One region of the Pantoea sp. X-Soil-ISGK-275 genome, then DNA from elsewhere that is predicted to be linked to it. Evidence: predicted binding sites of a transcription regulator. Region 1 holds the regulator's gene; each other region holds the start of a gene.
The links. The regulator CRP, encoded in region 1, controls carbon source genes, mostly activating them, when cyclic AMP is high. The targets are predictions, from matches to a motif close to ATGTGANNNNNNTCACAT.
Positions count from the first base shown of each region.

Region 2: a site for CRP is predicted at 6,079-6,096, ahead of AC6I8A_RS09965 (sugar transporter). Genes of this name have one in related genera too.
Region 3: a site for CRP is predicted at 7,094-7,111, ahead of epd (erythrose-4-phosphate dehydrogenase). Genes of this name have one in related genera too.

Region 1 is NZ_AP035976.1:3,850,514-3,861,090, forward strand. Features, by position in the region: gene AC6I8A_RS17950 (phosphoribulokinase) at 39-908, shown strand; gene AC6I8A_RS17955 (OsmC family protein) at 960-1,364, opposite strand; gene crp (cAMP-activated global transcriptional regulator CRP) at 1,669-2,301, shown strand; gene AC6I8A_RS17965 (YccS/YhfK family putative transporter) at 2,360-4,438, shown strand; gene argD (bifunctional acetylornithine/succinyldiaminopimelate transaminase) at 4,435-5,655, opposite strand; gene AC6I8A_RS17975 (aminodeoxychorismate synthase component II) at 5,743-6,318, opposite strand; gene AC6I8A_RS17980 (putative adenosine monophosphate-protein transferase Fic) at 6,360-6,953, opposite strand; gene AC6I8A_RS17985 (YhfG family protein) at 6,943-7,113, opposite strand; gene ppiA (peptidylprolyl isomerase A) at 7,212-7,784, opposite strand; gene tsgA (MFS transporter TsgA) at 8,047-9,225, shown strand; gene AC6I8A_RS18000 (cytosine deaminase) at 9,259-10,542, opposite strand.
Region 2 is NZ_AP035976.1:2,131,858-2,142,434, forward strand. Features, by position in the region: gene AC6I8A_RS09935 (nucleobase:cation symporter-2 family protein) at 1-770, opposite strand, end outside; gene bioD (dethiobiotin synthase) at 950-1,651, opposite strand; gene mlc (sugar metabolism global transcriptional regulator Mlc) at 1,757-2,974, opposite strand; gene AC6I8A_RS09950 (LysR family transcriptional regulator) at 3,109-4,005, opposite strand; gene ynfM (multidrug efflux MFS transporter YnfM/SxtP(Kp)) at 4,100-5,356, shown strand; gene AC6I8A_RS09960 (hypothetical protein) at 5,526-5,783, shown strand; gene AC6I8A_RS09965 (sugar transporter) at 6,148-7,332, shown strand; gene bhsA (multiple stress resistance protein BhsA) at 7,416-7,673, opposite strand; gene AC6I8A_RS09975 (TetR/AcrR family transcriptional regulator) at 7,969-8,622, shown strand; gene rhaM (L-rhamnose mutarotase) at 8,691-9,005, opposite strand; gene rhaD (rhamnulose-1-phosphate aldolase) at 8,995-9,837, opposite strand; gene AC6I8A_RS09990 (L-rhamnose isomerase) at 9,848-10,577, opposite strand, start outside.
Region 3 is NZ_AP035976.1:3,428,298-3,438,874, reverse strand. Features, by position in the region: gene AC6I8A_RS15985 (type I secretion system permease/ATPase) at 1-1,016, shown strand, start outside; gene AC6I8A_RS15980 (HlyD family type I secretion periplasmic adaptor subunit) at 1,013-2,239, shown strand; gene speB (agmatinase) at 2,386-3,306, shown strand; gene AC6I8A_RS15970 (YidB family protein) at 3,361-3,765, shown strand; gene loiP (metalloprotease LoiP) at 3,941-4,693, opposite strand; gene tkt (transketolase) at 4,967-6,958, shown strand; gene epd (erythrose-4-phosphate dehydrogenase) at 7,299-8,318, shown strand; gene pgk (phosphoglycerate kinase) at 8,370-9,533, shown strand; gene fbaA (class II fructose-bisphosphate aldolase) at 9,638-10,577, shown strand, end outside.

The sequences.
Region 1 (10,577 bases):
AACAATGCTCATCGCCGGACTTCACAGGGAGCTCTGTTATGTCAGCCAGGCATCCAATTATTGCCGTCACCGGTTCCAGCGGCGCCGGAACCACCACCACCAGCCTCGCCTTCCGTAAGATTTTCCAGCAGCTGAACCTGCATGCGGCGGAACTCGAAGGCGACAGTTTCCATCGCTTCACGCGTCCGGAAATGGACATGGCGATCCGCAAAGCACGCGATCTCGGTCGCCACATCAGCTACTTCGGCCCGGAAGCCAATGATTTCGGCCTACTGGAGCAGACGTTCAAACATTACGGTCAAACCGGCCTCGGCGAATCACGCAAATATCTGCACACCTACGATGAAGCGGTGCCGTGGAATCAGGTGCCGGGCACGTTCACGCCGTGGCAGCCGCTGCCGGAAAACACCGATGTGCTGTTTTATGAAGGCTTGCACGGCGGCGTGGTTACGCAGCAGCAAAATGTGGCGGAGCATGTCGATCTGCTGGTTGGTGTGGTGCCGATTGTTAACCTTGAGTGGATTCAGAAGCTGGTGCGTGACACCGGCGAGCGCGGCCATTCACGCGAAGCAGTAATGGATTCGGTGGTACGTTCGATGGAGGATTACATTAACTTCATCACGCCGCAGTTCTCGCGCACCCACATTAACTTCCAGCGCGTGCCGACCGTTGATACCTCAAACCCGTTTGCCGCCCGCGAAATTCCCTCGCTCGACGAAAGCTTCGTGGTGATTCATTTCCGTGGCCTGGAAGGCATCGCGTTCCCCTATCTGCTGGCGATGATTCAGGGATCGTTTATTTCCCACATCAATACCCTGGTGGTGCCGGGCGGCAAAATGGGATTGGCGATGGAGCTGATTATGCTGCCGCTGGTACAGCGACTGATTGAAGGGAAGCGGATTGAATAGGTTTGGTGCGGGCGGTGAAAAGGGAGGCATGAATGCCTCCCCTTCGACCGATTACAACTCGACAACCTCATAGCTGTGGGTAATTTCCACGCCTTTACCCAGCATGATCGCCACCGAGCAATATTTTTCCGCTGACAGGTCAACCGCGCGCGCAACCGCTTTATCGCTCAACGCTTTGCCGCTGACGATAAAATGCAGGTTGATGGTGGTAAAAATGCGTGGCGCTTCTTCACGGCGTTCTGAGGTGAGTTTCACTTCGCAATCCGCCACATTGCTGCGCCCTTTTTGCAGGATCGACACCACATCAATGGCGCTACAGCCGCCCGCGGCCATCAGCACCATCTCCATTGGACTTGGCGCTTTATCACCGGAATTACCGTCCATTAATACCTGATGGCCAGATGAGGATTCTCCGAGAAAGGTAAGACCTTCCACCCATTTCACTCGTGCCTGCATTATTCTCTCTCCTGAAGCGGCGGTTTTGCCGCCAGAGTACGCTTTCACCTGACAAACAGCAATCCAGAGTAATCCCCCTTGTGCTGAAGCGAGACAACACAAGACAGCTCGCAAAAGCTGTGCTACAAACAGTGCTGAAAATATTTTCGTCATCACAGACGAAGGCCGGAAGAATCAAAAGCGTAGCTTAAGAGTCCACCCGGAATAATTTTTCCTTTACTGGAAACGCTCGACGATTAAACCGCCTGACAGGGAAAAATGCCCCCTGTGTTTTGGGCACGATTACAACAGAGGATAATAGCGAATGGTTCTCGGCAAACCGCAAACAGACCCTACACTCGAATGGTTCCTGTCCCATTGCCATATTCACAAATATCCATCCAAAAGCACGCTCATCCATCAGGGTGAGAAAGCGGAAACGCTGTACTACATCGTAAAAGGTTCCGTAGCGGTACTGATTAAAGATGAAGAAGGCAAAGAGATGATTCTCTCCTACCTCAATCAGGGAGATTTCATCGGCGAACTCGGTCTTTTCGAAGAAGGCCAGGAACGTAGTGCCTGGGTACGTGCGAAGTCTGCCTGCGAAGTGGCTGAAATTTCATACAAAAAATTCCGTCAGCTGATTCAGGTAAACCCGGATATTTTAATGCGACTTTCGTCGCAAATGGCGCGTCGTCTGCAAGTGACATCTGAGAAAGTGGGCAACCTTGCCTTCCTCGATGTCACCGGACGTATCGCGCAAACGCTGCTAAATCTGGCCAAACAGCCAGATGCGATGACTCACCCAGACGGGATGCAAATCAAAATCACCCGTCAGGAGATTGGTCAGATCGTGGGCTGCTCACGCGAAACCGTGGGTCGTATCCTGAAAATGCTGGAAGATCAGAACCTGATCTCTGCACACGGTAAAACCATCGTCGTTTACGGCACCCGCTAATTTCTTCTCACCCACGGCGTGATGGCAACATCGCGCCGTTTCTATTTGCGATGAGCTGATGTGGCGTCGAATCATCTATCATCCCGAAGTTAACTATGCGCTGCGGCAAACGCTGGTGCTGTGCCTGCCTGTGGCTCTCGGCTGGCTGTTTGGCGATCTGCAAAAAGGGCTGCTGTTCTCGTTAGTGCCGGCCTGCTGCAACATGGCGGGTCTGGATACGCCGCACAAACGCTTCTTCAAACGCCTGATTGTGGGGGGTTCGCTGTTTGCCACCGGCAGTTTCCTGATGCAAATCCTCACCGCTTATCAGGTTCCGCTGCCGCTGATTTTGCTGGCGTTGCCGCTGCTGATTGGCGTGACCGGCGAAATCGGCCCGCTGCATGCACGATTGCTGCCCGCGACTTTGATTGCCGCTATTTTCACGCTCAGCCTGGTTGGACGCATGCCGATGTGGGTGCCGCCGCTGCTCTACATTGGCGGCACGCTGTGGTACGGCTTATTCAACTGGTTCTGGTTCTGGCTGTGGAAAGAGCAGCCGATGCGCGAGTCGCTCAGCCTGCTGTTCCGCGAGCTGGCGGATTACTGCGATGCCAAATACACCTTACTGACGCAGCTGACCGATCCGGAAAAAGCGCTGCCACCGTTGCTGGCACGTCAGCAAAAGGCGGTCGATCTCATCACCACCTGCTACCAGCAAATGCATATGCTGTCGGCCAGTCGCGATAACAGCCACAAACGCCTGACGCGCGCTTTCCAGGTGGCGCTGGATTTACAGGAACACATCTCGGTGAGTTTGCATCAGCCGGAAGAGGTGCAGAAGCTGGTTGAAGAGAGCCACGCCGAAGCGGTGATTCGCTGGAACGCCAAAATCATCTCGGCGCGACTGCGCGTGCTGGCGGATGCAATTCTCTACCATCAGCTGCCAGACCGTTTTCATATGGAGAAACAGCTCGGCGCGTTGGAGAAAATTGCGCGCCAGCATCCGGATAACCCGGTCGGCAACTTCTGCCTGTATCACTTCAGCCGCATCGCCCGCGTGTTGCGTACGCAGAAGCCGCTCTACACGCGTGACCTGATGGCCGATCGCCAGCGCCGTTTGCCGCTGTTACCCGCGCTGCGCAGTTATCTGTCATTCAAATCCACCGCGTTACGCACCGCGGCACGCTTTGCCGTGATGCTGATGTTTGGCAGCGCGCTGGCGCTGTTCTTCAACATTCCCAAACCTTACTGGATTCTGATGACCATCATGTTCGTCAGCCAGAACGGTTACAGCGCGACGCGCGTGCGCATCCAGCACCGTGCGCTGGGCACTTTTGCCGGATTGCTGATCGCCGCCGCGTCGCTCCAGCTGGCGGTGCCGGAATCGATCACGCTGCTGTTTATGCTAGGGATCACGCTGGCGAGTTATCTGATCACGCGGAAATATTACGGCTGGTCGATGATTGGCTTCACCGTCACGGCGGTGTATTCGCTGCAGCTGCTGTCGCTCAACGGCGCACAGTTTCTGCTGCCGCGCATGATGGATACCTTGATGGGCTGCCTGATTGCCTTCGCCGGGATGATTTGGCTGTGGCCACAGTGGCAAAGCGGACTGCTGCGCAAGAACGCGCACGATGCGCTGGAAGCCTATCAGGAGGCGCTGCGACTATTGTTAGGACCTGAACAGTCGCCGGAGAAACTGGCTTATCAGCGCATGAAGGTTAATCAGGCGCACAACGCGCTGTTCAACTCATTAAACCAGGCATCGAGCGAGCCGGGCTTTAACCTGCAATACCTGAAAGATATGCGCATGTGGGTTACGCACAGTCAGTTTATCGTCGAGCACATTAACGCCATGACGATTCTGGCGCGTGAGCACACCATGTTGACGGCCAAGCTGGCGGAACGTTATCTGCAATCCTGTGAAATCGCGCTGCAGCGTTGTCAGCAGCGACTGGCGTATGATGGGCCGGGCAACGACAGCAATATTCTGGAAGCACCGGAGAATCTCAATGAAGGGCCGGTGACGATTGTCGAACAGCATGTGAAGCGGATTTTGCAGCACCTCAACGTGATGCACACCATCTCTTCGCTGGCGTGGAGCCAGCGACCGCATCATGGCCGCTGGCTCAAGGTGTTACGTCCAAAAGCGAATTAAGCGGCCAGCACCTTTTCAATCGCGCTGGCGAAACGCGTCATGCCTTCGGCGATATCGGTAGGTTCAATCACCAGCGACGGCACAAAACGGATCACGTCGGTACCGGCGGTGAGAATCATCAGCCCTTCCGCTGCGGACGCGTTGAGGATGTCACGCGCTTTGCTGGCGAACTGCGGCTTCAGCGCGGCACCAATCAGCAGCCCTTTGCCACGAATCTCGCTGAAGATAGCGAATTTGCTGTCGATGGCTTGCAGCGCTTCAACAAACTGCTGACGACGCGCTTCAACGCCTTCCAGTACTTCTGGCGTGTTGATGATATCCAGCGCCGTTTCAGCGATGGCACAGGCCAGCGGATTGCCGCCGTAAGTGGTACCGTGAACGCCCGGCGCCATCACCGAGGCGATTTCGTTAGTGGTCAACATCGCACTGACCGGGAAACCGCCGCCCAGCGCTTTCGCGCTGGTAATAATATCGGGCTTGATACCGTAATGCTCATACGCAAACAGTTTGCCGCTACGTCCCATGCCGCTCTGCACTTCATCCAGCACCAGCAGCGCATTGTGTTCATCGCACAGCGCGCGCAGACCTTGCATAAACTCTGGCGTGGCCGGCATTACGCCGCCTTCGCCCTGAATCGGCTCGACCACGATGGCGCAGGTGTGATCGTCAATCACCGCTTTTACCGCATCGAGATCGTTGAACGGCACATGCACGATATCCGCCGGTTTTGGACCGAAACCATCGGAGTATTTCGGCTGGCCGCCAACCGACACGGTGAACAGCGTGCGGCCGTGGAAGGCGTTATGGAAGGCGATAATTTTGCTTTTGAACGGGCTGTGTTTTTTGCAGGCGTAATAACGCGCCAGCTTGAATGCTGCTTCGTTGGCTTCCGCACCGGAGTTACCGAAAAACACCCGATCGGCAAAGGTCGCGGCAATCAATTTACTCGCCAGACGCAGCGCTGGTTCGTTGGTGAACACGTTGCTGGTGTGCCACAAGGTTTCGCCCTGGGTTTTCAGCGTTTCCACCAGCGCCGGATGACAATGGCCCAATGCAGTCACCGCGATGCCGCCAGAGAAATCGATATACTCTTTGCCCTGCTGATCCCACACTCGGCTGCCTTTACCTTTTACCGGCACAAACTGCGCAGGTGCATAAACAGGCAAAATAACGTTATCGAACGTTTCCCGGGTTACCGCTAGTTTTTCCGCTGCCATTGATGACCTCATCGGGTTATTTGTTGAGCTGATGTGAAAATATAATCACAAAATATGCATAAAAAATCACACGAAGGCAAACATAAGTTACGCGTTGAGGAAATTAGCCAGCAGCTGATGCCCTTGCTCACTGAGGATGCTTTCCGGATGGAACTGCACGCCTTCCAACGACAAAGTGCGATGGCGGAAACCCATGATCTCATCCGGCTGGCCGTCGCGCAGGGTCCACGCGGTGACTTCAAACTCAGCGGGCAGCGTATCGCGCGCCACAATCAATGAGTGATAGCGCGTCACGGTCAGCGGATTATTCAGATCGCGAAACACACCTTGGTTGGTGTGCTGGATCAGGGAGGTTTTGCCATGCATTACCTGGCGCGCGCGCACCACCTGCGCGCCATAGGCTTGTGCAATCGCCTGATGCCCAAGGCAAACGCCGAGGATCGGCACGTGCCCGGCGAAATGGCGAATCGCCGCGAGCGAGATGCCAGACTGATCCGGCGTACACGGACCCGGCGAAATCACCAGATGCGTCAGCGGCAGCGCTTGCATCTCATCCAGCGTAATGGCGTCGTTACGCACCACGCGTACCTCCGCGCCCAGTTCGCAAAAGTACTGGTAGAGATTCCAGGTGAAGGAGTCGTAGTTATCGATTAGCAGCAGCATAGCGCCCTCAGGCCAGTAAAAGCGGCGCTATTCTACCTATTTTAGTTCGCCGGGCTCACCACTTTCGCAAACTGCGCGGTAAGCGGTGCCAGATCGCCGGCGACGCCCGCCGAGATCGCAGCGCGCCACGCATCGCGTTCGAGCGTTTCCCAGGAAAGCTGATAACCGGCATGCAGTGCCAACTGTTCAAAGAAGATGCGCTGCGCGCGGCCATTGCCGGCGCGGAACGGATGCAGCACGAAGATCTCACAGTAATAATGTGCGATACGCGCCACGAACGCTTCCTGCTCAAGGTCAGCCAGGCCGCGCTCTTCCTCGAGCGCCTGCATCAGCGTATTGCCTTCTTTCTCGATATATTCGCAATGACAATACGGCGTTTCATCGCGCCAGATATCGATGGTGCGCAATTCTCCTGCCCAGCTGTAGAGATCCTGAAACAGCGTGCGATGAATATGGCAAAGACGTGGCAAACCGATGCTGCGCTGGCCAAGTTCTAATGTCGCCAGGCGCGCGGCGCTGAACGCCAGTTCCGCTTTACGCAGTTGGGCTTCATCATGAATATCGAGGCGATTCTTCAACACATTGTCGTTGTGCCACAAATAGGGATCGCGTACTGCTAAGCTGTTATCCACCATATTGCCTCCTCAGCGACTCAAGTCGCTCCTCAGCATGTTCGGCATCGATAAGAGCTTCACTATAGGAATATCCGGCCAGTCGACAGCTGGATTGGTAGCTCGCAGCACGGCGCTGCTGCCACAAAGTGGCTTTCTGTTTCTCAGTGAGTTTGCTAGTCATAGCGCCTCCGGCAAGCAGTGAGCCCTAAGTATAAGCAGCAATTTTTTGCTTTGCCGGAGAGCAAATGACGCGCCAGTGAAAAACGGCGCGTTTCAGAATTAAGGCAGGACTTTGGCGGAGAGGATAACAATCGGTTTTGACGGCACATTTTGGTACGGACCGACATCTTTAGTCGGGACCTGCGCAATCTTGTCGATCACATCCTGGCCTTTCACAACTTTACCAAACACCGCATAACCGAAATCACGCTGACCGTGATCGAGGAAGGCGTTGTCGGCTACGTTGAGGAAGAACTGGCTGGTGGCGCTATCTTTATCTGCGGTACGCGCCATCGAAATGGTGCCGCGCAGATTACGCAAGCCGTTGTCAGCTTCGTTCTTGATCGGCGCTACCGTTTGCTTCTGCTGCATATCGGTAGTGAAGCCGCCGCCCTGAATCATAAAACCAGGGATCACGCGGTGGAAAATGGTGTTGTTGTAAAAACCATTGTTGACGTAATCAACGAAGTTTTTCACCGAAACCGGGGCTTTCTGGTTATTCAGCTCGAGTTCAATATTGCCCGCAGAGGTGGTGAGCAGCACATGTGGATCCCCTTTCGCGGCAAGCGCGGCAGAAGATACAGAAGAGAGCGCTAACAGGGCAACCGCCGCTGTCAAAGTACGTTTAAGCATGAAAGATTCCTTACCATGGAGAGCTAGCTCAAAAACGAGATTGATTGTAAAGAGCATGTGATCCAAGAGCCAGCGTTTTACCGATATTTACGCGGATGTTGCTATTGTCATACTTTTGCCGCCACGCAATCATTTGCGTGACGAAAATCACACTCTCAATGAAATATTTCCGCCTTGTTACACTCGTTGTTTATTAAGATCACAGCAACACTTACAATTCATGACACTTTTTGCCAATCTCGGCGCTTAACAGGTTCAGAACATGACAAACCGTAATCGCATTGGCCTTACCTGGATTAGCTATTTCTCCTATGCGCTCACTGGCGCACTGGTGATCGTTACCGGTATGGTGCTGGACAATATCGCGCAGTATTTCCAGCGCCCTATTTCAGAAATGAGCAACACCTTCACATTCCTTAATGCGGGCATTTTGGTGTCGGTGTTCCTGAACGCCTGGCTGATGGTGATTGTGCCGTTGAAGCGTCAGCTGATCTTTGGCTTCGTGCTGATGATTCTCGCCGTTGCGGGTCTGATGACCAGCCACGATCTCACCGTCTTCTCGCTGTGCATGTTCATCCTCGGCGTGGTGAGCGGCATCACCATGTCGATCGGTACTTTCCTGATCACTCATCTGTACGATGGCCGTCAGCGTGGCGCACGTCTGCTGTTTACCGATTCGTTCTTCAGCATGGCGGGCACCATCTTCCCAATCATCGCCGGTATTTTGCTGGCTCGCGCGCTGCCGTGGTATTGGGTGTACGCCTGCATCGGTATCATTTATGTCGCCATCTTTGTGCTGACGCTGTTCATTGAGTTCCCGGTACTGAAAAGCGAAGCCGCTGAGCCAGGCGTTGAGAAAGAGAAATGGGGCATCGGCGTGCTGTTCCTGTCGATTGCGGCGCTGTGCTACATCCTCGGTCAGCTCGGCTTTATTTCGTGGGTGCCGGAATACGCCACCAAATCGATGGGCATGGATATCGCCGCTGCTGGTCAGCTGGTGGGTAACTTCTGGACCGCATACATGGTCGGCATGTGGGTGTTCAGCTTCGTGCTGCGCTTCTTCGATCTGCAGCGCATCCTGATGGTGCTGGCCGCGCTGGCAACCGGTTTGATGTACTGGTTTGTCACCTCTAAAGACGCCAGCATGCTGCACTGGATCATCATGACGCTGGGCTTCAGCTCAAGCGCGATTTACACCACCATCATCACGCTGGGATCGCTGCAAACCAAGGTCTCTTCACCGAAGCTGGTGAACTTCATCCTGACCTGCGGCACCGTCGGCACCATGCTGACGTTCGTGGTGACCGGCCCAATCGTGGCACAAGGTGGCGCACATGCCGCGCTCTCTACCGCTAACGGTTTGTACGCCGTGGTGTTTGTGATGTGTGTTCTGCTCGGCTTTGTGACCAAACATCGCCAGCACGGCCACGTAACGCACTAAGTTTGATGGGCGGACCTCGGTCCGCCCTGCTCCTCAGCGTTTGAAGGTTACCGCTTCTTTTTCCGCTAAATAGATCTCGCTGCTGGCGGGCTGCGTCGCTGCCACCAACACGCCTTTACGCACTGAATAACGTACCGGCACCTGCCGCCGCACCGCATCAAATCCACTCTCCGCCGGCAGAATAATCAAACTGGCATCATTACCTGCCTCAATACCGTAATTCGCCAGCTGCATGGTCTTGGCGCTGTTCGTGGTGATCAGCTGCAAGCCATTATTAATCTGCTCGTAGCCCATCAACTGGCAAACATGCAATCCCATATGCAGCACCTGCAACATGCTGGCAGTGCCGAGCGGATACCAGGGATCGAACACATCATCGTGCCCGAAACAGACGTTGATGTTTGCTTCCAGCAGCTCTTTCACTCGCGTGATGCCACGACGTTTTGGATAGCTATCAAAGCGCCCTTGCAGATGGATATTCACCAGCGGATTGGCAACAAAGTTGATGTTAGAAAGCTTGAGCAGACGGAACAGCCGCGACGTATAGGCATTGTTGTAGGAGTGCATCGCCGTGGTATGACTGGCGGTGACGCGCTCACCGTTGCCATCACGGTGCGCCAGCGCCGCCACGGTTTCCACAAAGCGCGACTGCTCATCGTCGATCTCGTCGCAGTGCACATCCACCAGCCGATCGTAGCGATTAGCCAGCGCAAAGGTTTTATGCAGCGACTCCACGCCGTATTCGCGGGTGAATTCGTAGTGCGGAATCGCGCCCACCACATCCGCGCCCATGCGCAGCGCCTCTTCCAGCAACGCTTCACCGTTGGGATAAGAGAGAATGCCTTCCTGCGGAAACGCCACAATCTGGATATCGATCCACGGCGCCATTTCCGCTTTCACTTCCAGCATCGCCTTTAACGCGGTGAGCGTGGGATCGGAGACATCCACGTGAGTACGCACATGCTGAATACCGTTGGCAATTTGCCACTTCAAGGTCTGTTGCGCGCGCTGTTTCACATCGTCACGGCTCAACAACGCTTTGCGCTCCGCCCAGCGTTCGATGCCTTCAAACAGCGTGCCGGATTGGTTCCAGGCGGGTTCGCCGGCGGTTTGCGTGGTGTCGAGATGAATATGCGGCTCGATAAATGGCGCGCTCGCCAGTCCGCCCTGCGCATCCAGCGCGTCCGGCTGCGCTACGGTTTGCGGCGGCTGCGGGCGAATCTGCGCAATCTTGCCGTTATCGATTTCGATCTGCCACAAGCCCTGCTGGCCCGCTAAGCGCAGGTTGTTGATCCACTTCAGTGACGGGTTTGCCATGCCGTACTCCTGTTAAACGCAAAGCCTAAAGCTAG
Region 2 (10,577 bases), 1.7 Mb from region 1:
GCGATGGGAATAAAGATGGTCCAGTCAAAGGCAAAACCAAAACGGAACAGTTCTGGCAACACCAGCCACGGCGTATCGCCCATTGGCTTGAGGGTGAGATGACCGGTTAACGCTGAGGCGATACAGCCCGCTGCAATGCCAGCAACCACGGCAACCAGCCGCGTCCAGCGATTTTGCGAACGGTTAAGGACGATTATCACCAGCAGGGTCAAGGCGCCGAGCGCCAGATTACCCGGTGCGCCAAAATTGCTGGCGTTATGGCCACCAGCCCAATCGGTGATGCTGACTTTGATCAGGCTGATGCCAATCAATGTGATCACGGTACCGGTGACCACCGGCGTCAACACTTTGCGCAATGGCGCGATGCAGCGGCTGATTAGCATCGGAATCATCGCCGCCACCAGGTTGCAGCCAAAGATCATCGCCATGATCTCTTCCGGCGATCCACCGCGCGCTTTGACCATCAATCCGCCCGACAAAATCACGCCCAGAAAGGCAAAACTGGTGCCCTGCAGGCAGATCATGCCGGCGCCAATGCCCATAAAGCGGCGCGCCTGCAGGAATGTACCCAAACCGGAAACCAACAGCGACATGCTGATCAGATAAGGGATCCATGTCTGCAATCCCAAAACGGAACCAATAATCAGCGGCGGCGTAATTATGCCGACGACGCTGGCCAGCACATGTTGCAGTGCGGCACAAAATGCAGGCAATGGACCGATGCGGTCATTCAGCCCATACAACAAACCTTTCTCATCTGATTGCGACATACAGGTGCTCCGGCAAGATATTCATCAGAGCAGCTGATGCATGAATCACGCCAGAGAAGAGTGTTCAATAAAATGCGGGGAGTAAAGGATTGAATAATAGAGGAATTAATTCGTTAAAAAGGATGGCTGAATCTGAATCGTTAGATTCAGCCATTGATCATTTGCGACACTTTGTTTCATCAGGCCGCAGGCTTTGCACTGTTGTCGTGCGTAATATTGTCATCGAGCAGGGAAATATCCAGATAACCGCTCAGTTCCCGCTGCTCTGCACGCGGCAGGTAAGGCAACTCGCCTAATAAAGGTGCACCTAGCTTCTCGCTCAAAACATTAATAATTTCAGCGTAATGCGCCAGGCCGGGATTAATACGGTTTGCTACCCAACCCGCCAGTTGCAATCCATCCTGCGCAATGGCCTCGGCGGTCAGTAAAGCGTGGCTGATGCAACCTTCCTTAATGCCTACAACCAACACAACCGGTAAATGCTCCTGTCGCACCCAATCAGACAACGGCTGCAAGTCGTTCATTAGGCTGCGCCAGCCGCCGGTGCCTTCCACCACCACGCGCGCTGCGTTAGCCTGTAAATCGTTAAGACTGCGAGTGAGTAATGGATAATCAATGCGCTGCGTCGGGCTGGTGCTGATTTCATCCTCTTCCAGGGCGATTGGATTAACGGCGGAATAAGTGAGAGTGAGGCCCGAAGCCTGCTGTAACAGCAGTGCATCTTTATTACGTAAGCCTTCGGGTGTGCGCTGTGCGCTTTTGGCGACAGGTTTAAAACCTGCGGCGCAGAGATTCGCCTTGGCAAAGCACTGTAATAACGCTCGAGATACCACGGTTTTACCCACCGCGGTGTCGGTACCGGTGACAAAAAGCGTTTTCACCATTCTCCTCCTTCATTAAAGCGATGTGTAACGTGCGAAGGAGGCAGTTTAAGGAAATGTTTCCGCGGGCAGATTGCGTTAGGACAAACTTAAGGTGAGCTGTCATTATCCCTGCAACAGTTTTACCAATAAATGGCCGCTATAGAGCGCGTCTTTTATCAGTGCGGCGCCGCCAAAAGTGCCGGGATCGCTGAAAGCCGTTGGTGTGAGCTGGATTTCACTACTATAAGCGGGTAACGCCTGTTGACGAATGGTACTACTCACCGCAGGAAACAGCACATCGGCGGCTTGATTAAGCGGCGAACCAATAAGGATTTGTTGAGGATTAAAGATGTTTACCATCATCGCCAGCATGCGGCCAATGTGATGTCCGACGCCAGCAATCACATCACGCGCCAGACGATCGCCCTGCTGCGCGGCGGCGCATAAGCTCTCAATCGTCAACGGAGTCTGATGCAGCAAACTGTCTGGCTGCGACGGCAAACGCTGGGCGGTGAGAGTAAGCAAGCTTCCGATGCTGGCGACGGTTTCCAGACAGCCATTATTGCCGCAATAACATTGCTGGCCGTAAGGATCGATTTGCGTATGACCAATCTCCACCAGCGTACGGCCATTTTTATGCAGTAGTTGTCCGCCGCTGATCACGCCCGCACCGACGGTTTCATCGATCACAATCTGAATGACATGTTGTGCGCCGCTGGATGCGCCAAACAGTGATTCGGCTAACGTCCAGGCAGAAATATCATGCTGCACGAACACCGGCAAACCGGTGCGCTGCGCCAGCGTTTCTCCCAGTGGCATATCCTGCACGTCGTAACCCGGCATACGATGTACCACGCCAGAAGCCGCGTTGATCAATCCCGGCAAAGTAATGGCGATGGCGGTCAAACGCTCCAGCTTGCTTTGATGACGAATAAAGAAGTCATTTACCAAATTCAGCAAGGTTTGCAGCAGCGGTTTTTCGGCGCTGGCGTGCAGCGGCAAGCGATCTTCCTGCAGCGCGCGGCTGCTGAGATCGCGCAGCGTTAGCGTAATGAATCCGGGCTGAATGCGTACGGCGAGATAGTGCCAGGCGAGCGTATCGAGGATCAAACCAATCGCTGGACGACCGCGACTGCCGGGTTCCTGAAACTCGGTTTCCTGTACCAGATGGGCATCGAGCATTTCACGCACGATTTTGGTAATGCTGGCGGGTGCTAACTGGGCACGTTTAGAAAGCTCAATACGCGAAATCGGGCCGTAAAGGTCAATCAGTCGGTAAACCACACCTGCGTTGGTCTGTTTTATCTGATCAATATGACCAGGTTGACTGTACAGATTCACGCCCTGCTCCCATTATTTTCGCGCTTCTAAATAAACAGCAGCTATGGTGATGCAGATTGACCAGCAGCGTCAAATATTTGATTAGAAATGTGATTTATCGCACATAAAGTTTATGTCCTGCTTCACCCGCTGGTTTAATTCTCCGCATTTTGCAGCATCAGCGACATCATGTTGGTCATTTGCGCCGTCGGTTCTCGAGTAGTTGACCAGACCAGCCAAACCTCAGAAATCGCGTCGTTCTCCTGCAAAGGGATCCACACCACATCGGCCAAACGTGCACGGCGGAACGACGCCGGCAGAATTGACACGCCAAGACCGGTTGCCACCAACCCCAGAATAGTCATCGCCTCGCCCACTTCCTGAGTAATAAACGGTTTGATTTGATAACGATGCAGCAGCGCCAGAATTTCACCGTACAACGCGGTGCCGCCTTGCGGATCGAAAAATACAAATGGCTCGTTAGCTAATGCCTGAATGGAAATCGACTCCGCATCGGCCAGCGGATGCGCCCAATGCACCACCGCGCACAGCGGCTCACGCAGTAACACGCGGTGTTGCAGATCGCTGGGCAACGGCGTATTGCGCATCACACCGAGATCGAGTCGATCGTCATGCAGTGGCGCAAGCTGCTGGCGCGTGTTGTTCTCCTGCATCTGAATGTGCACTTCTGGCCAACGCTGGCGGAATTGATACAGCGCATCTGAAACCAGACCAGTAAACGGCGCTGACGAGGTAAAGCCAATGCGCAACTCGCCTTCCTGACCGGTGTGCACGCGTGCGGCGCGGCGCGCTGCCTGTTCAACCTGCAACAAAATGCCACGCGCATCCTGCAAAAACAGCGCGCCAGCGGGCGTGATCTGCACGCTGCGGTTGGTGCGGGTAAACAGCTGCGCACCAATTTCCTGTTCCAGCTGCTGAATCTGCTGACTCAACGGCGGTTGTGAAATATTCAGGCGCTGCGCGGCACGACCAAAATGCAGCTCTTCGGCGACGGCAATGAAATAGCGTAGATGGCGCAATTCGACATTCATATTTTAAACGTCTCATTTAAGATTATTAATATATTGTACAACCTATTAACCCTTTCCTACAGTAACCCTATGATGATTCTAACGAGGATGTTCCGTGAGTCGCTCTTCCCAGGCAGTGATACTCGATGAAGACGAGTTGTCCGTAAAGCCTGCTTCAACTGCAACCCCTTCAGAGTGGATTGAACGCGGATCGCCGCAGTTTATGCGTGTAACGCTGGCGCTGTTCTCCGCCGGTCTTGCCACTTTCGCTTTACTGTATTGCGTGCAGCCGATTCTGCCGGTGCTATCGCAGCAGTTTGGCGTTTCTCCGGCGCAAAGCAGTATTTCTCTCTCGCTCTCTACCGGCTTAATGGCGTTGGGATTGCTATTTACCGGGCCGCTATCGGATGCCATTGGGCGTAAATCGGTGATGGTTACCGCACTGTTGCTCGCCGCCATCTGCACTTTGATTTCCGCTACCATGAGTAGCTGGCAAGGCATTTTGCTGATGCGCGCGCTGATTGGCTTATCGCTGAGCGGCGTTGCGGCCGTTGGCATGACCTATCTGAGTGAAGAGATTCATCCACGCGTTATCGCCTTTTCCATGGGGCTGTATATCAGCGGTAACTCGATTGGTGGCATGAGTGGAAGATTGTTAACTGGCGTACTGACCGATTTCTTCTCTTGGCGCGTTGCGGTGGGCGTCATTGGGTGCTTCGCGTTGGCGGGTGCGCTGATGTTCTGGAAAATTCTGCCTGCATCCCGACATTTTCGTCCGGCGTCGCTGCGACCGCGCAGTTTATTGATCAACTTCCGTCTGCACTGGCGCGATAAAGGTTTGCCGCTGCTGTTCGCGGAGGGCTTCCTGCTGATGGGCGCGTTCGTCACGCTGTTCAACTACATCGGGTATCGCCTGTTAAGTGCGCCGTGGTCACTGAGTCAGGCGGTGGTTGGATTATTGTCGGTGGTGTATCTGACCGGTTCATGGAGTTCACCAAAAGCGGGCGCGATGACCAGCCGTTTTGGACGCGGTCCTGTGATGATTGGCGCGACTGCAATTATGCTGGCGGGATTGCTGCTGACGGCGTTTAACTCGCTGTGGCTGATTTTGCCCGGCATGATGCTATTCACCGCCGGATTCTTTGCGGCACACTCGGTTGCCAGCGGCTGGATTGGCCCGCGCGCGCGTCGTGCTAAAGGCCAGGCATCGTCACTTTATCTGTTCAGTTATTACGTCGGTTCCAGCGTGGCCGGCACCTTGGGCGGCGTGTTCTGGCACAGCTACGGCTGGATGGGCGTAACGCTATTCATTAGCCTGCTATTATTAATGGCTTTGCTGGTTGGCTGGCGTTTGCAGTGCCGAAAACTGTAATACCTTTCATCTGTTAAACGGGGCGAATACGCCCCGTTCTCATCTCAAGTGGACGCCACACGGCGATCCCACAGTCCCAGATAAAACAAAATGGCTATTCGTCGCTATAATTCATTCCATTCCAACAATAGTTAGACTTTTTTTTATTTCACAGCAATGAGGTCGTTAGATGGGACTCTATTATTACGTCGATAAGCACGCTGGCTATAACGACAACCATGTAGTACATGCAACGGGATGCCCGTTCTTACCCGCCGATGAGGCACGCCGTTTTCTTGGGACTTTCTACACGCCAAATGCCGCCATCCAGCAAGCACGTAAATTTTATGCCAGTGCGCTGGGCTGCGAGCATTGTTGTCCGGTTGGGGTAAAAAAAAACATGACAACTCAAAATAGCGTGGCACTAAAACACATGGTGAGACTCTGATAATCATGATTTGAGCGTGGTAGGGTAACCCCGCTGTTTTGTTAAGCACCGCTGAGGCGTTTCAAAATAACTATAATTTTACATGTAATAATAACTGGACCTTAAGGCGTTCATTAGGGCGTCAGGTCCAGTCGCCTCTTCCCTCATTTCACCATTCCTGATTATTCTCGGCTTGATGCCAGAAAGCGTAATAACCTCAGGCTATTAACCACGCCTCCCACGATAAAAAATAATCAGTAATAAAAGCCGACAAACGGTTTCCCTTCGTTCATTAATGCTCCACAATAGCAGGAATTTGTGACCTCGGTCACTTTCTGGGGTGCCTTTTCGCCCTTTCACTCGCCGTCTGACAGATTTGAACTCCATGCAATCTACTACTGTTTCCCGTAAAACGGCCTGGCTACGCGTTGTATTGCTGGCTATTGCTGCTTTTGTCTTTAACACCACAGAATTCGTGCCTGTCGGTTTGCTGTCAGATATCGCTGCCAGCTATGACATGAAGACTGCCGATGTTGGCATCATGTTGACCATCTATGCGTGGGTCGTCGCACTATTGTCGCTGCCGTTGATGCTGTTAACGCGCAATATTGAGCGTCGTCTGCTGTTAGCCGTGTTGTTCATCGTGTTCGTCGCCAGCCATGTGCTCTCGTCTGTGGCATGGGATTTTACCTCGCTGGTGATCTCGCGCATTGGTATTGCCTTAGCGCACGCGGTGTTCTGGTCAATTACCGCTTCGCTGGCCATTCGCGTGGCGCCTGCGGGTAAGAAAACGCAGGCGTTAAGTATGCTGGCAACCGGTACCGCGCTGGCAATGGTGCTGGGCGTGCCGATTGGGCGCATCGTCGGTCAATATCTTGGCTGGCGCACCACCTTCGGCATGATTGGTTTGTCTGCATTGGTGCTGCTGATTTTGCTGATGCGCATCCTGCCGCGTCTGCCGAGTGAACATACCGGTTCACTGAGCAGCGTGCCGATGCTATTCCGTCGTCCGGCGCTGGTAGCCATGTACATTCTGGTTACCGTGGTGGTGACGGCGCATTACACCGCCTATAGCTACATCGAACCCTTTATGCAGGTGGTCGCTAATGCGGATGACAATTTTACCACCCTGCTTTTACTGCTGTTTGGATCGGCGGGCATTATCGGCAGCGTGCTGTTCAGTACGCTGGGCAATAAATTCCCGTCGGCAATGCTGATCGCTGCTATCGCGATGATCACCTTAAGCATGGGCTTGCTGGTGTTTGCCGCAGTGCGTCCCGCTGCAATCACCGTGCTGTGCATCGTTTGGGGCATGGCAATGATGATGATTGGTCTGGCGATGCAGGTGCGCGTGCTGGCGCTGGCGCCGGATGCTACCGACGTCGCAATGTCGCTGTTCTCTGGTATCTACAACATCGGTATCGGCGCGGGTGCGCTGCTGGGAAATCAGGTCAGTTTGCATATGCAAATGTCGGACGTCGGTAACGTCGGCGGCATTATTGGCCTTGGCGCACTGTTCTGGTGTATCGCTATCTTCCGCCGCTATCCTCAACTGCGTTCTAACGGATAAGAAAAAAGGCTTCAGAAGGATTATCTTCTGAAGCCTTTTATTCACTTCTTACAGAATGCTTCATCGCACTCCGCTCAATTCTCTTAGTTATAAATTACTGCTGTGCCATTTAGCTTGTTGTTGCCAGAGGTCGAAGTGATGCGGAATGACTTTGCTCCAGCAGCATTGGCCTTTTCCGCTAGCTGATTCTCCAGCGATGTCAGGTTGGTGCTACCTGACGCGCTAACCACACCAATTTGTTGTTGATTTAGCGGCGCTTCGTTTACTAAGTCTGCAGCCATGCTACCAAAAGCGATTGAGGACAATGCTACAGCAGCCAGGGTCAGTTTGATGCTTTTCATAATTTTGCTCTCTTAAACAGATGAATTGGGGTCGGTCGCGATTAAGTTAACAACCGTTAATTAAATGCTACTGCCGAAAGGGCGTGCTCGTCAATCATTTTATTAACGGTCATTATTTTAATCGAAAGTGGCGTGATTATGGGCTTCCTAGCCCTTTTCAACTTACCCATTTGGGTGCTTTGACCAGCGAAAAGCACAAACGGGCAAAGACGAACAGGCTCATTCCGGGCTGCGCTTGCATATTTATTTAATGATCGGTAATTTAATTGGGTGTTTCTACGCTTTGAGGTGCCCAATGACTGAAGTTATCGATGTGGTGAACAGGAAAACGCGCGGTCGCCCGAAAGTGTTTGACCGCAATGATGCCCTGGACAAGGCATTGATGTTGTTCTGGGCGCATGGTTATGAAGGCACGTCGTTGTCCGATTTGGTTAACGCTACCGGTGCGAAAGCCCCAACCCTTTATGCTGAATTTGAGAATAAAGAGGGTTTATTCCGTGCGGCGATGCAGCGATACATTGAAACCTTCAGCGCACAACGTAACGCAGTGCTGAACGATGATGCATCAGACGTGAAAACGGCAATTGAAGCCTATTTTCGGGCAACCGCCGCGTGCTTTACTGAATGTGATAAGCCAGCAGGCTGTTTCTTCATTTGTACGTCGAGCGCGCTCTCTTCCGGCTCGGAAGAAGTGGCGCAAATGTTGGCGCAGCAGCATCATGCGCAGGAATCAGCGTTAAAAGCATTCCTTGATACCCGGCAGCAGCGCGGTGAATTACCGCAATGTGCCAATAGTGCAACCCTGGCCAGCTATCTGGCGTGTTTACTGCAGGGAATGTCGGTACGTGCGCGTGAAGGGGCCAATCGAGAGGATCTTGACCAGATTGTGGATACGCAGATGGCAATCTGGCCCGCTCTGGCGGGATATTGTGAGTTGAGCACCAAATAAAATTTCAGACCGACTTCCCTGTCGGCCCGAAATTACTGCCTCTATTCGAGCGGTGAGGCGAGCGAGCGTTAAGGCAGGAAAAACATCGGTTTTAACGCCGCACTCACCGGACTGTTATCCGGATTGGATGGCATTAAATCCTTCATGGATGCCCACCAACGCTGACACACCTCCGTTTTTGCCACGGCTTCCCAGCGCGCTTCAGACTCAATTTCCACGCTGGCAAACAGCAGATTACGTTCAGCATCCAGCCAGATAGCGTAATTGTGCGCGCCATGCGCTTTTAACGTCTCGGCCAGCTCCGGCCAAATTGGCGTGTGACGGCGCAGATACTCATCGTGGCAGTGTGCATGCACCTGCATCACAAAGGCTTTACGCAACATCGCTGCGCTCCGCCTGCAGAGCGGCTTGCCACGGCTTAACGTTGAAGCGCTCACCCAGTGCGATCAGTTGCTCAGTGGTGATGCTTTGACGAATGCCACCCATCGACAGGGCTTTCACCACCACTTCGGAGGATTTCTCCGCAGTGTCGATCAGGCCAAAGGTCTCATCGAGGTTTGGACCGGCGCCAAAGATGCCATGGAACGGCCACATCACAATGCTGTGGTTTGCCATCGCGTCGGCTGTTGCCTGACCAATTCCGTCGGTGCCTGGCACCATCCACGGCAGAATACCGACGCCATCCGGGAACACCACCAGACATTCGGTGCTGCCTTCCCACAGCAGTCGTGTGAAGCGTGCGGAATCCAGATCGACCACATAGCTCAGCGCCATAAAGTTGGTGGCGTGGCAGTGCATGATGACGCGATCAACGCCGTTTGAGACTTGCTTACGCACGCTGTGTGACTGGAAGTGAGCTGCCAGCTCTGACGTTGGCAGGCCGCCATTACTCAAACCCCAGTGGATTTTGTATGATAAGCCTTTGTCATCAACCTGCAACAGCGCCAGACAGTCGGCCGGATCGATCTGTACGTTACGGAAAAACTTACCCGATCCGGTAACCAGGAACCAATCATTGGCCAGCGCTGGAGCAGGCTTGGTCAGCTCAATACAGCGCGGCTCAGCATAGAAATCACCGGCGAAATCTTTAACTTCTTCCGGCAGTAAACGTAAGCTGACGTTGCCGCCGTTACGCTCATCCCAGCCCTTCAACCACATGTCGCTGGTCGCTTTAACCATTCCCTGAACAAAAGCGGAAGAGAGAATATTTTGCATGGTGTGTCCCTTAACGTTGACGCAGTGTTTGTTGTTCATAATGACGGACTTCGCTCAGCCAGCTGGCATCAGCAGGGACATCGTGGCGCAGACACCAGGCTTCCCACACCGCTTGCCACGGCAACGATTTTTGCTCTTCCAGCATTGCCAGGCGACCGGTGTAATCCCCTTCGTTCTCCAGCTTGCGTAACTGATCGGTAGGTTCCAGCAGCGCGCGTAGCAGTGCTTTTTTGGCATTGCGTGTACCAATTACCCACGCCGCGATGCGGTTAATAGACGCATCAAAGAAGTCGAGACCGATATGCACCTTCTCGAACAGCTTGTGGCGCGCGATCTCGGTGGCGATGGCCTGGGTTTCATCATCAAGAATCACCACGTGGTCGCTGTCCCAGCGTACCGGACGGCTTACGTGCAGCAGCAGGCGCGGCACATAAAGCATCGCCGTGGAGATCTTATCTGAAATCACTTCGGTTGGGTGGAAGTGGCCGGCATCCAGCGTTAGTGCGGTCTGGCGGCTGCTGGCATAGCCCAGGCAGAACTCATTGGAGCCCACGGTGTAACTTTCCGCACCGATACCAAACAGTTTGCTCTCTACCGCATCGATGTGATGCGCAGGGTTGAGCTTTTCACTGATTACTTCATCAAGCGCACTTGCCAGGCGTTGACGTGGTGCGAGGCGATCGACGGTGAGGTCTTTCATGCCGTCCGGCACCCAGATGTTCATGACGGATGCGGTACCC
Region 3 (10,577 bases), 420 kb from region 1:
GCAAAGTGATGCACTCGTTGATTACCTGGGGCGTCACCGTGCAGGGCTTGGTGTATGCCAGCGTGATTGTGATCGGTGCGCCGATGGTGATCAACGGCGACATCACCACCGGTGCGATTGTGGCGGCGTCGCTGCTTTCTTCCCGCATGATTGCGCCGATGGCCACGCTGTGCGGCGTGCTGGCGCGCTGGCAACAGGTGAAAGCGGCGAAAGGCAGTCTTGATGCGCTGATGAATTTGCCGGTGGAAAACAGCAAAGATGAAACGCGCATTCACACGCCGGTGCTGTTTGGTCACTACCAATTCACCGATGCGATGTTCCGTTACTACACCGATTCGCTGAACATCGCGCTGCGCATTAAAAGCCTGACCATCAAACCGGGCGAGCGCATTGCGGTGCTGGGACGTAACGGATCGGGCAAATCAACCTTGCTGCAGGCGATGATCGGCGGCATCGATTTGGTCGGCGGTGAACTGCGGCTGGATAACCTCAGCCTGCCGCACATAGATGTAGCAGATGTGCGGCGCAACGTGGGCCTGCTGACGCAAAACGCGCGCTTGTTCCACGGCACGTTACGAGAAAATCTCACCATGGGCGCGGCGCACGCCACTGATGATGCCATCTTCGGCGCACTCACCGTCAGCGGCGGCGCGGATTTCATTCGTCGTCTGCCGCTCGGCCTTGATCATCCGATCATGGAAGGCGGCGTTGGGCTTTCTGGTGGTCAGCGTCAGTCGCTGCTATTGGCGCGCATGCTGCTGCGCGATCCCAACATTATCCTGCTGGATGAGCCGACGGCGGCGCTTGACGATCATACCGAGAAAGAGTTTATCGAACGGCTCGGACAGTGGCTCAACGGCCGCACCTTGATCGTGGCGACGCACCGTGCGGCGATCCTCGCGTTGGTGGATCGTGTGCTGGTGTTGAAAGAGGGACAACTGGTGATGGATAGCCCGAAAGAGAACGCCTTGCCGGCACCGCGTGCGAACGGCATTCCGCCGGAGACGCAATCATGATCAAACAATTACCGGCAAGACTGCGTTTAGTCACGGCGGCAGAAGTGGATTCCTCCGACGATCTGCTGGGTGAACTGCGATCCGAAACCCATTACACCGGCGCGGTGCGACTGATCGTCATCAGTACCGCACTGATCCTCGTTACGGTGATTTGGGCATGGTTTGGCGTGCTGGATGAAGTCTCAACCGGTACCGGCAAAGTGATCCCCAGTTCGCGCGATCAGGTGCTGCAATCGCTGGAAGGCGGCATTCTCACCGAGCTGTATGTGCATGAAGGCGATCAGGTACAGGCCGGACAAGTGGTGGCGCGTCTGGATGCCACGCGATCGGAATCCAATGTGGGCGAAAGTGCGGCGCGCTATCGTGCGGCATTGGCTGCCGCCTCGCGCCTTAATGCTGAAGTGAACGATCAGCCGCTGAGTTTCCCGGCGGAGCTGAATAAGTTTCCCGATCTGATCGCCTCAGAAACGCGGCTGTACAAAACCCGCCGCGCGCAGCTGACTGATGCCACCGCGCAGTTCAAAGAGTCGCTGGCGCTGGCCAACCGCGAGCTGGCCATCACGCAGCGCCTGGCGAAAACCGGCGCCGCCAGTAGCGTGGAAGTGCTGCGTTTGCAGCGCGATAAGTCGGATCTGGAGCTGAAACTCACCGATATGCGTTCGCAATATTACGTGCAGGCGCGCGAGGAGCTGGCGAAAGCCAATGCCGAGGCAGACAGCATGGCGCAAGTAGTGAGAGGACGCGAAGACACGGTGACGCGATTAACCATCCGTTCGCCGATGCGCGGCATCGTGAAAAACATCAAAGTCTCGACCGTGGGCGGCGTGGTGCCACCGAATGGCGAGCTGATGAACATCGTGCCAATGAACGATCGGCTGCTGATTGAGGCACGCCTGTCACCGCGCGATATCGCCTTTATTCATCCCGGCCAGCGGGCGGTAGTGAAGATCTCAGCTTATGACTACGCCATTTATGGCGGCCTGAACGGCGTGGTGGAGAGCATCTCGCCGGATACCATTCAGGATGAGGTGAAGCCGGAAATTTACTACTACCGCGTGTTTATCCGCACCGATAACGACTATGTGCAGAATAAAGCCGGTAAGCGCTTCTCCATCAGTCCCGGCATGGTTTCTACCGTGGATATTAAGACCGGTGAGAAGACGGTGATGGATTATCTGATCAAGCCGTTTAATAAGGGGAAGGAGGCGATGCGGGAGCGGTGATTGATGCTGTCCGATTGCAGGGCGCTAAAATCTCCGCGATAATCGCGCCAATCAATCCCTTCCTCGTCGGGCCTAACGACGCGGAGGGGATTTTTTATTTATCTCCTAAACTGGTGAAACGATTACCGCCTTAATGAGGACGAATTATGTATAACACCCTGGGCAATCAGTACGATAACTCCCTGGTTTCTAACGCCTTCGGTTTCATGCGCTTCCCGCTGAACTTCCAGCCATACGACAGCGACGCTGAGTGGGTGATCACCGGTGTTCCTTTCGATGCCGCAACCTCAGGCCGTCCGGGCAGTCGTTTAGGGCCGGGCGCGATTCGTCAGATCTCAACCAACCTGGCGTGGGAAGGCTGCCGCTGGCCGTGGGACTTCGATCTGCGTCAACGTCTGAACGTGGTGGACTGCGGCGATTTAGTTTATGCCTTCGGCGATTCACAGGATCTCTCTGACAAACTGCAGGCGCATGCCGAGAAACTGCTGGCAAACGGTAAGCGTATGCTGACTTTTGGCGGTGACCACTACGTTACGTTGCCGCTGCTGCGCGCGCACGCTAAGCACTTCGGCAAAATGGCGCTGGTGCATTTCGACGCGCATACCGATACCTATTCCAATGGCCCAACCTTCGATCACGGCACCATGTTCTTCACCGCGCCGAAAGAGGGGTTGATCGATCCGCAACACTCTGTGCAGATCGGTATTCGTACTGAGTTCGATAAGAGCCTCGGCTTCAACGTGCTGGATGCCGCGCAGGTCAATGACCGCAGCGTTGATGACATTCTGGCGGAAGTGAAGCGCACCGTTGGCGATCTGCCGGTGTATCTGACCTTCGATATCGACTGCCTCGATCCCGCTCATGCACCGGGCACCGGTACGCCAGTGATTGGCGGTCTGAGCAGTGATAAAGCCACTAAGCTGATTCGCGGTTTACAGGGCATGAACATCGTTGGCATGGATCTGGTGGAAGTGGCGCCGGGCTACGATCACGCCGATCTAACCTCGCTGGCAGCAGCCACACTGGCGCTGGATATGCTGCACGTGCAGGCGGCAAATAAAGGTTAATCCTTTTGCTTGCGGCTACACTTACTGGCGGTTAATTAATCTGCGGAGGCGACTATGGGTTTACTGGACGATTTAGTGGGATCGCTGGGAAACAGCAACGGAAGCGGGCAGAGTAATCAGCTGCAACAGCTGATGGCTATCTGGAACTGGGTGCAGGAGCAGGGTGGCGTCGAAGTGCTGCTGCAGAAATTTCAGCAGGGCGGACTTGGGCAGGTGCTGAATAGCTGGCTTGGCAGCGGCAGTAATCAGTCGGTTGATGGCGGCGAGATTCAAAATGCGCTTGGCCAGGATCAGCTGCAGTCGCTGGCGGATAAGCTCGGCACCGATGTACATGGTGCGTCCGGTACGCTGGCTGCCTTATTGCCGCAGGTGATTGATAAGCTATCGCCGCAGGGCCACATTAAGACGTCGAATACCCAGGATTTGGGTGCGATGGTGGATGGATTGTTTAAGCGTTGATTATTGCTTGCTTGATCTTTGCTTGCTTGGTCTTTGCTTGCTGTCCCCCATCCCGGCCTTCCCCCGTTAACGGGGGAAGGAGATGTTGCTATATGCAGCCTCTGAGCGTACATATTGCAACATCTTCCTCCCCCATTGATGGGGGAGGATCGAGGAGGGGGACAGCCAGCACAATTCACTTCCCAGCGGCAATGCGCTCACGAATATGCTGGGCGCGCGCTTCCGAATCCGGGTGCGAATCAAACATCGAACTCTGGCGCCCCTGTTCCAGCTTCGCCAGCTTCTCAAAGCTGGTCGCTAATCCCATCGGATCAATACTGCGCTTTTTCATCAGGTCAAACGAGTAATCATCGGCTTGTGTTTCCTGGGTTTGTGAGAACTGCGCATTCACTAGTTTCTCGCCCATCTCACCCAGCTGCGATTGTGACAGCGAGCCAATCACGCCGCCGACGGAAGCCGCAGCGGTGCGCGTTGCAGTGGTCGTCAGCGCTACCTGCATCGCTTTACGCGTATGGCCCAGTGCGACGTGGCCCATCTCATGACCAAGCACACCTTCAACTTCGTTGTCGGTCATCATATCCATCAACCCGCTGTAGACGCGGATACAACCGTTGGCCATCGCCCAGGCGTTGACGTCTTTGGTCTGGTAAACCTTGTAGTTGGCAGGCACGCCGTTGATGTTATCCCCCAACGCCGCAGCGATTTTGTTCAGGCGCTGCTGATATTCACTGTTGGCGGGTGCAACCTGATTGTCTTTATCCATCTGCGCACAAGATTGATCGCTTAACTCTTTCACTTGCGCATCATTCAGCGCGTAGGCCTGATAAGCCTGCGCACCAGATTGCAGCAGCGCGTTGTTATCAAATCCTTCGCAGCCGCTCAGCAACGAAGCCATTCCCAGAGCAACAATGGTAGCTCTCATTTTCATATCGGCATCCTTTGGGTAACAAGGTAAATAAAACAAACACCTGAAACCGTCACAGGTGTTTAAACGATTTGGTTATAGCTCGCATGTTGTGCAATGGCTAGCAGACAAGGCCGGAAATGCAAACGGTTACCCGTGATTTAGCATCCAGATGCATGTACTTTTGTCCTGATTTTCATGTACATTGATGTGCGACTTTTTTCTCGCTTCGCCTTATAACTGATTAATTACAATAAGTTAAGCGTGGCGGAGCATTAATCCGACCTGGAGTAGAAGATGCCCTCTCGTAAAGAGCTTGCCAACGCCATTCGCGCGTTAAGTATGGATGCAGTACAAAAAGCCAATTCGGGACATCCGGGTGCCCCGATGGGCATGGCGGACATCGCCGAAGTACTGTGGCGTGACTTCCTGAACCATAACCCTACTAACCCGCTGTGGGCAGATCGCGACCGCTTTGTGCTGTCGAACGGTCACGGCTCAATGCTGATTTACAGCCTGCTGCACCTCACTGGCTACAATCTGCCAATGAGCGAGCTGCAGAACTTCCGTCAGCTGCACTCTAAAACTCCAGGCCACCCGGAATACGGTTACACCGCAGGCGTTGAAACCACTACCGGCCCGCTGGGTCAGGGCATTGCGAACGCAGTGGGTTTTGCCATTGCCGAGCGCACGCTGGCGGCGCAGTTCAACCGCCCGGGTCATGACATCGTAGACCATAACACCTACGTGTTTATGGGCGACGGCTGCATGATGGAAGGCATCTCACACGAAGTCTGCTCTATCGCCGGCACCCTGAAGCTGGGCAAACTGGTTGCCTTCTATGATGACAACGGCATCTCCATCGACGGTCACGTTGACGGCTGGTTCACCGACGACACCGCTAAACGCTTTGAAGCCTACGGCTGGCACGTGGTGCGCGGCGTGGACGGTCACGATGCCGACGCGATTAAGAAAGCGGTTGAAGAGGCCAAAGCGGTTTCCGACAAGCCTTCGCTGCTGATGTGCAAAACCGTGATTGGCTTCGGTTCGCCGAACAAAGCCGGTACGCACGACTCGCACGGCGCGCCGCTGGGTGCCGACGAAATCGCGCTGACCCGCAAGCAGCTGGGCTGGAACCACGGTCCGTTTGAAATCCCTTCCGACATCTACGCGCAGTGGGATGCCAAAGAAGCCGGCCAGGCGAAAGAGTCCGCGTGGGACCAGAAGTTTGCTGCCTATGCCGCTGCACATCCGGAGCTGGCTGCAGAGTTCAAACGTCGCGTAAACAACGAGCTGCCAGCTAACTGGGCCACTGAGTCGCAGAAGTTCATCGAGCAGCTGCAGGCCAATCCGGCGAAAATCGCCAGTCGTAAAGCCTCGCAGAACGCCATCGAAGCCTTCGGTAAAATCCTGCCGGAATATCTGGGCGGCTCCGCTGACCTGGCGCCAAGCAACCTCACCATGTGGTCCGGTTCTAAGCCAATCAATGAAGACGCGGCGGGCAACTACATCCATTACGGCGTGCGCGAGTTCGGTATGACCGCCATCGCCAACGGCCTCGCGCTGCACGGCGGCTTCCTGCCGTACACTGCGACCTTCCTGATGTTCGTCGAGTACGCGCGCAACGCCGCACGTATGGCCGCGCTGATGAAAATCCGTCAGATCATGGTCTACACCCACGACTCGATTGGTCTGGGCGAAGATGGCCCGACGCACCAGCCGGTTGAGCAGATGGCCAGCCTGCGCGTGACGCCAAACATGAGCCTGTGGCGCCCGTGCGACCAGGTTGAGTCAGCGGTGGCGTGGAAATATGCCATTGAACGTGTTGACGGCCCGTCGGCGCTGATCTTCTCGCGTCAGAACCTGGCGCAGCAGGATCGCAGCGCTGAGCAGCTGGCGAACGTGGCGCGTGGTGGTTACGTGCTGAAGGACAGTGAAGGCACACCAGAGCTGATCCTGATCGCTACCGGTTCAGAAGTGGAGCTGGCGGTGGCTGCTTATGAGCAGCTGACGGCGGAAGGACGCAAAGTGCGCGTGGTGTCTATGCCATCCACTGACGCCTTCGACAAGCAGGACGCGGCGTACCGTGAATCCGTGCTGCCAAAAGCGGTTGCCGCACGCGTGGCGATTGAAGCGGGGATCGCGGATTACTGGTTCAAATACACCGGCCTGAACGGGGCGATCGTCGGCATGACCACCTTCGGTGAGTCAGCGCCTGCGGATCAGCTGTTCAAAGAGTTTGGTTTCACCGTTGAGAACGTGGTTAAAACGGCGAAATCGATTCTGTGATTTGAGGTCGCCATCAATGGCGACCGTACACAGCGGGTATAAAGGGCGTCCCAGCTGGGGCGCCCTTATTGATTCACCACCTCCAACCTGAAACGGTTCAATTATTCCTGTAGTAATAATTCCGCAGTGCAAAAATTGTGACGTAGATCCAATATTCCGCCACTCACTTGATCGCAATCATTCCCGTTATTCCTCTCTTGCATTACTCTAGCTGAACCGTTTCAGTCTCCAGCGAAAACGTGCATCTTGCCGGTGAGAGCAGGCAATAATTCCCTGTACAAAACGGTGTGAAACGCTCAGGCTAATCGGCACGTTTTTTCGGGTGTTGTTGAAGGTAGAAATGACCGTTCGCGTAGCAATAAATGGTTTTGGTCGTATCGGGCGTAACGTGTTGCGCGCTCTGTATGAAACCGGTCGCCGGGCTGAGATCACCGTGGTCGCCATTAACGAGCTGGCCGATGCCGCCGGGATGGCGCATCTGCTGAAGTACGACACCAGCCACGGCCGTTTTGCCTTTGATGTGCGCCAGGAGCGCGATCAGCTGTTTGTTGGCGACGACACCATTCGCATCCTGCATCAGGCGGAAATCGATGTGTTGCCGTGGCGCGAACTGAATGTGGATATCGTGCTGGATTGCACCGGCGTGTACGGCAGCCGCGCTGATGGCGAAGCCCATCTGGCAGCAGGTGCGAAGAAAGTGTTGTTCTCGCATCCGGGCGGTAACGATCTCGATGCTACTGTCGTATTCGGTGTTAACGAACAAGCTCTTAAACAAACTGACCACATTGTCTCCAACGCATCCTGTACCACCAACTGCATTATTCCGGTGATCAAGTTGCTGGATGACGCCTTTGGCATTGAGTCGGGCACCGTGACTACCATTCACTCGGCGATGCACGATCAGCAGGTGATTGACGCCTACCACAGCGATCTGCGTCGTACCCGCGCCGCCAGCCAATCGATCATTCCGGTAGATACGCGTCTTGCTGCTGGCATTACCCGTATTTTTCCGAAATTTAACGATCGCTTTGAGGCGATTGCGGTGCGCGTGCCCACCATCAACGTGACAGCCATTGATTTGAGCGTCTCGGTGCGCGAAGCGGTGAAGGCCTGCGAGGTTAATGCCTTGTTGCGAAATGCGTCAGAAGGGGCGTTTCGTGGTATAGTTGACTATACGGAATTACCGTTAGTCTCAGTAGATTTTAACCATGATCCGCACAGTGCCATAGTCGATGGCACGCAAACGCGGGTCAGTGGTCATCACCTTATCAAAACGCTGGTTTGGTGTGACAACGAATGGGGCTTTGCTAACCGCATGATCGACACCACGTTAGCAATGACCGCAAGCGGTTTCAGGTAAGACGCGGACTGCGTCTGGCAAAACTTATGAGAATCAACGAGAGGGTTCACCATGTCTGTAATTAAGATGACCGATCTGGATCTTGCTGGTAAACGCGTTCTGATCCGTGCCGATCTCAACGTGCCAGTGAAAGAAGGGAAAGTGACGTCAGATGCACGTATTCGTGCTTCTCTGCCTACCATCGAAGCGGCGTTGAAACAGGGCGCGAAAGTGATGGTTACCTCTCACCTGGGTCGTCCGACCGAAGGTGAATACAACGAAGAGTTCTCCCTGCTGCCGGTTGTTAACTACCTGAAAGACAAACTGAACGGCACCAACGTTACCCTGGCAAAAGATTACCTCGACGGCGTTGAAGTCGGCGCGGGCGAATTGGTTGTGCTGGAAAACGTGCGCTTTAACAAAGGCGAGAAAAAAGACGAAGAAGGCCTGTCGAAGAAATATGCCGCGCTGTGCGACGTGTTTGTGATGGATGCGTTTGGTACTGCGCACCGCGCACAGGCTTCTACCCACGGCGTAGGCAAGTTCGCACCAATCGCGTGTGCCGGTCCGCTGCTGTCAGCTGAGCTGGAAGCGCTGGGCAAAGTGATGAGCAACCCAGAGCGTCCATTAGTTGCTGTGGTTGGTGGTTCTAAAGTGTCGACCAAGTTTGATGTGCTGCAGTCGCTGGTGAAAATTGCTGACACCGTGATTGTGGGCGGCGGTATCGCGAATACCTTCGTGGCTATCGACAACAACGTCGGCAAATCACTTTTTGAGCCAGACTTCGTTGAAGCAGCGAAAAAGCTGCGTGACGAGCATGGCATCCCGGTTCCTACCGATTCTCGCGTAGGCACGGAATTCTCTGAAACTGCGCCGGCTACCGTGAAAAAGGTTTCCGAAGTAGCGGATAACGAAGAGATTATGGACTTCGGTGACGAAACCGCTCAGGCAATGGCCGCGATTCTGAAAGGCGCGAAAACCATTCTGTGGAACGGCCCGGTTGGCGTGTTCGAGTTTCCGAACTTCCGTAAAGGCACCGAAATCGTGGCGAATGCTATCGCCGATAGCGATGCGTTCTCAGTGGCAGGTGGCGGCGATACGCTGGCTGCAATCGACCTGTTCGGTATCGAAGATAAGATCTCTTATATCTCTACCGGCGGCGGCGCATTCCTCGAGTTCGTGGAAGGCAAAAAACTGCCAGCAGTTGCTATGCTGGAAGAGCGCGCCAAGCAGTAACTCTTTGGGGGCGGCGCTTTGGCGTCGCCTGAAGGCTAGCCCTGTATGGGGCAATCAAATCGCAATCCCTTCGGGGATGAACGGTAACGAAACGGGACACAAACATGTCTAAAATTTTTGATTTCGTAAAACCCGGCGTTGTCACTGGTGACGACGTTCAGAAAATTTTCCAGGTAGCGAAAGAGAACAAATTCGCTCTGCCAGCAGTTAACTGCGTCGGCACGGACTCTATCAACGCGGTATTGGAAGCTGCGGCCAAAGTGAAAGCGCCGGTCATCGTTCAGTTCTCCAATGGTGGTGCTGCCTTCATCGCCGGTAAAGGTTTCAAAACCGACAAACCTCAGGGCGCGGCAATCTTCGGCGCTATCGCGGGTGCATACCATGTGCATCTGATGGCTGAACAGTACGGCGTGCCAGTTATCCTGCACACCGATCACTGCGCCAAGAAACTGCTGCCGTGGATCGACGGTCTGTTGGACGCGGGCGAAGAGCACTTCAAGAAAACCGGTAAGCCGCTGTTCTCTTCTCACATGATCGACCTGTCTGAAGAGTCACTGGAAGAGAACATCGAGATCTCTGCTAAGTATCTGGCGCGCATGGCCAAGCTGGATATGACGTTGGAAATCGAACTGGGTTGCACCGGTGGCGAAGAAGACGGCGTGGACAACAGCCACATGGACGCTTCTGCTCTGTACACTCAGCCAGAAGACGTTGATTACGCTTACACCGAGCTGAGCAAAATCAGCCCACGTTTCACCATCGCGGCTTCATTCGGTAACGTGCACGGCGTGTACAAGCCAGGCAACGTGAAACTGACTCCAACCATCCTGCGTGATTCTCAGGAATACGTGGCCAAGAAACACAATCTGCCGCACAACGCGCTAGACTTCGTGTTCCACGGTGGTTCAGGTTCTTCTGCTGCAGAAATCGAAGAGTCTATCGGCTACGGCGTGATCAAGATGAACATCGATACCGACACCCAATGGGCAACATGGGACGGTATTCTGCAGTACTACAAAAAGAACGAAGACTATCTGCAAGCGC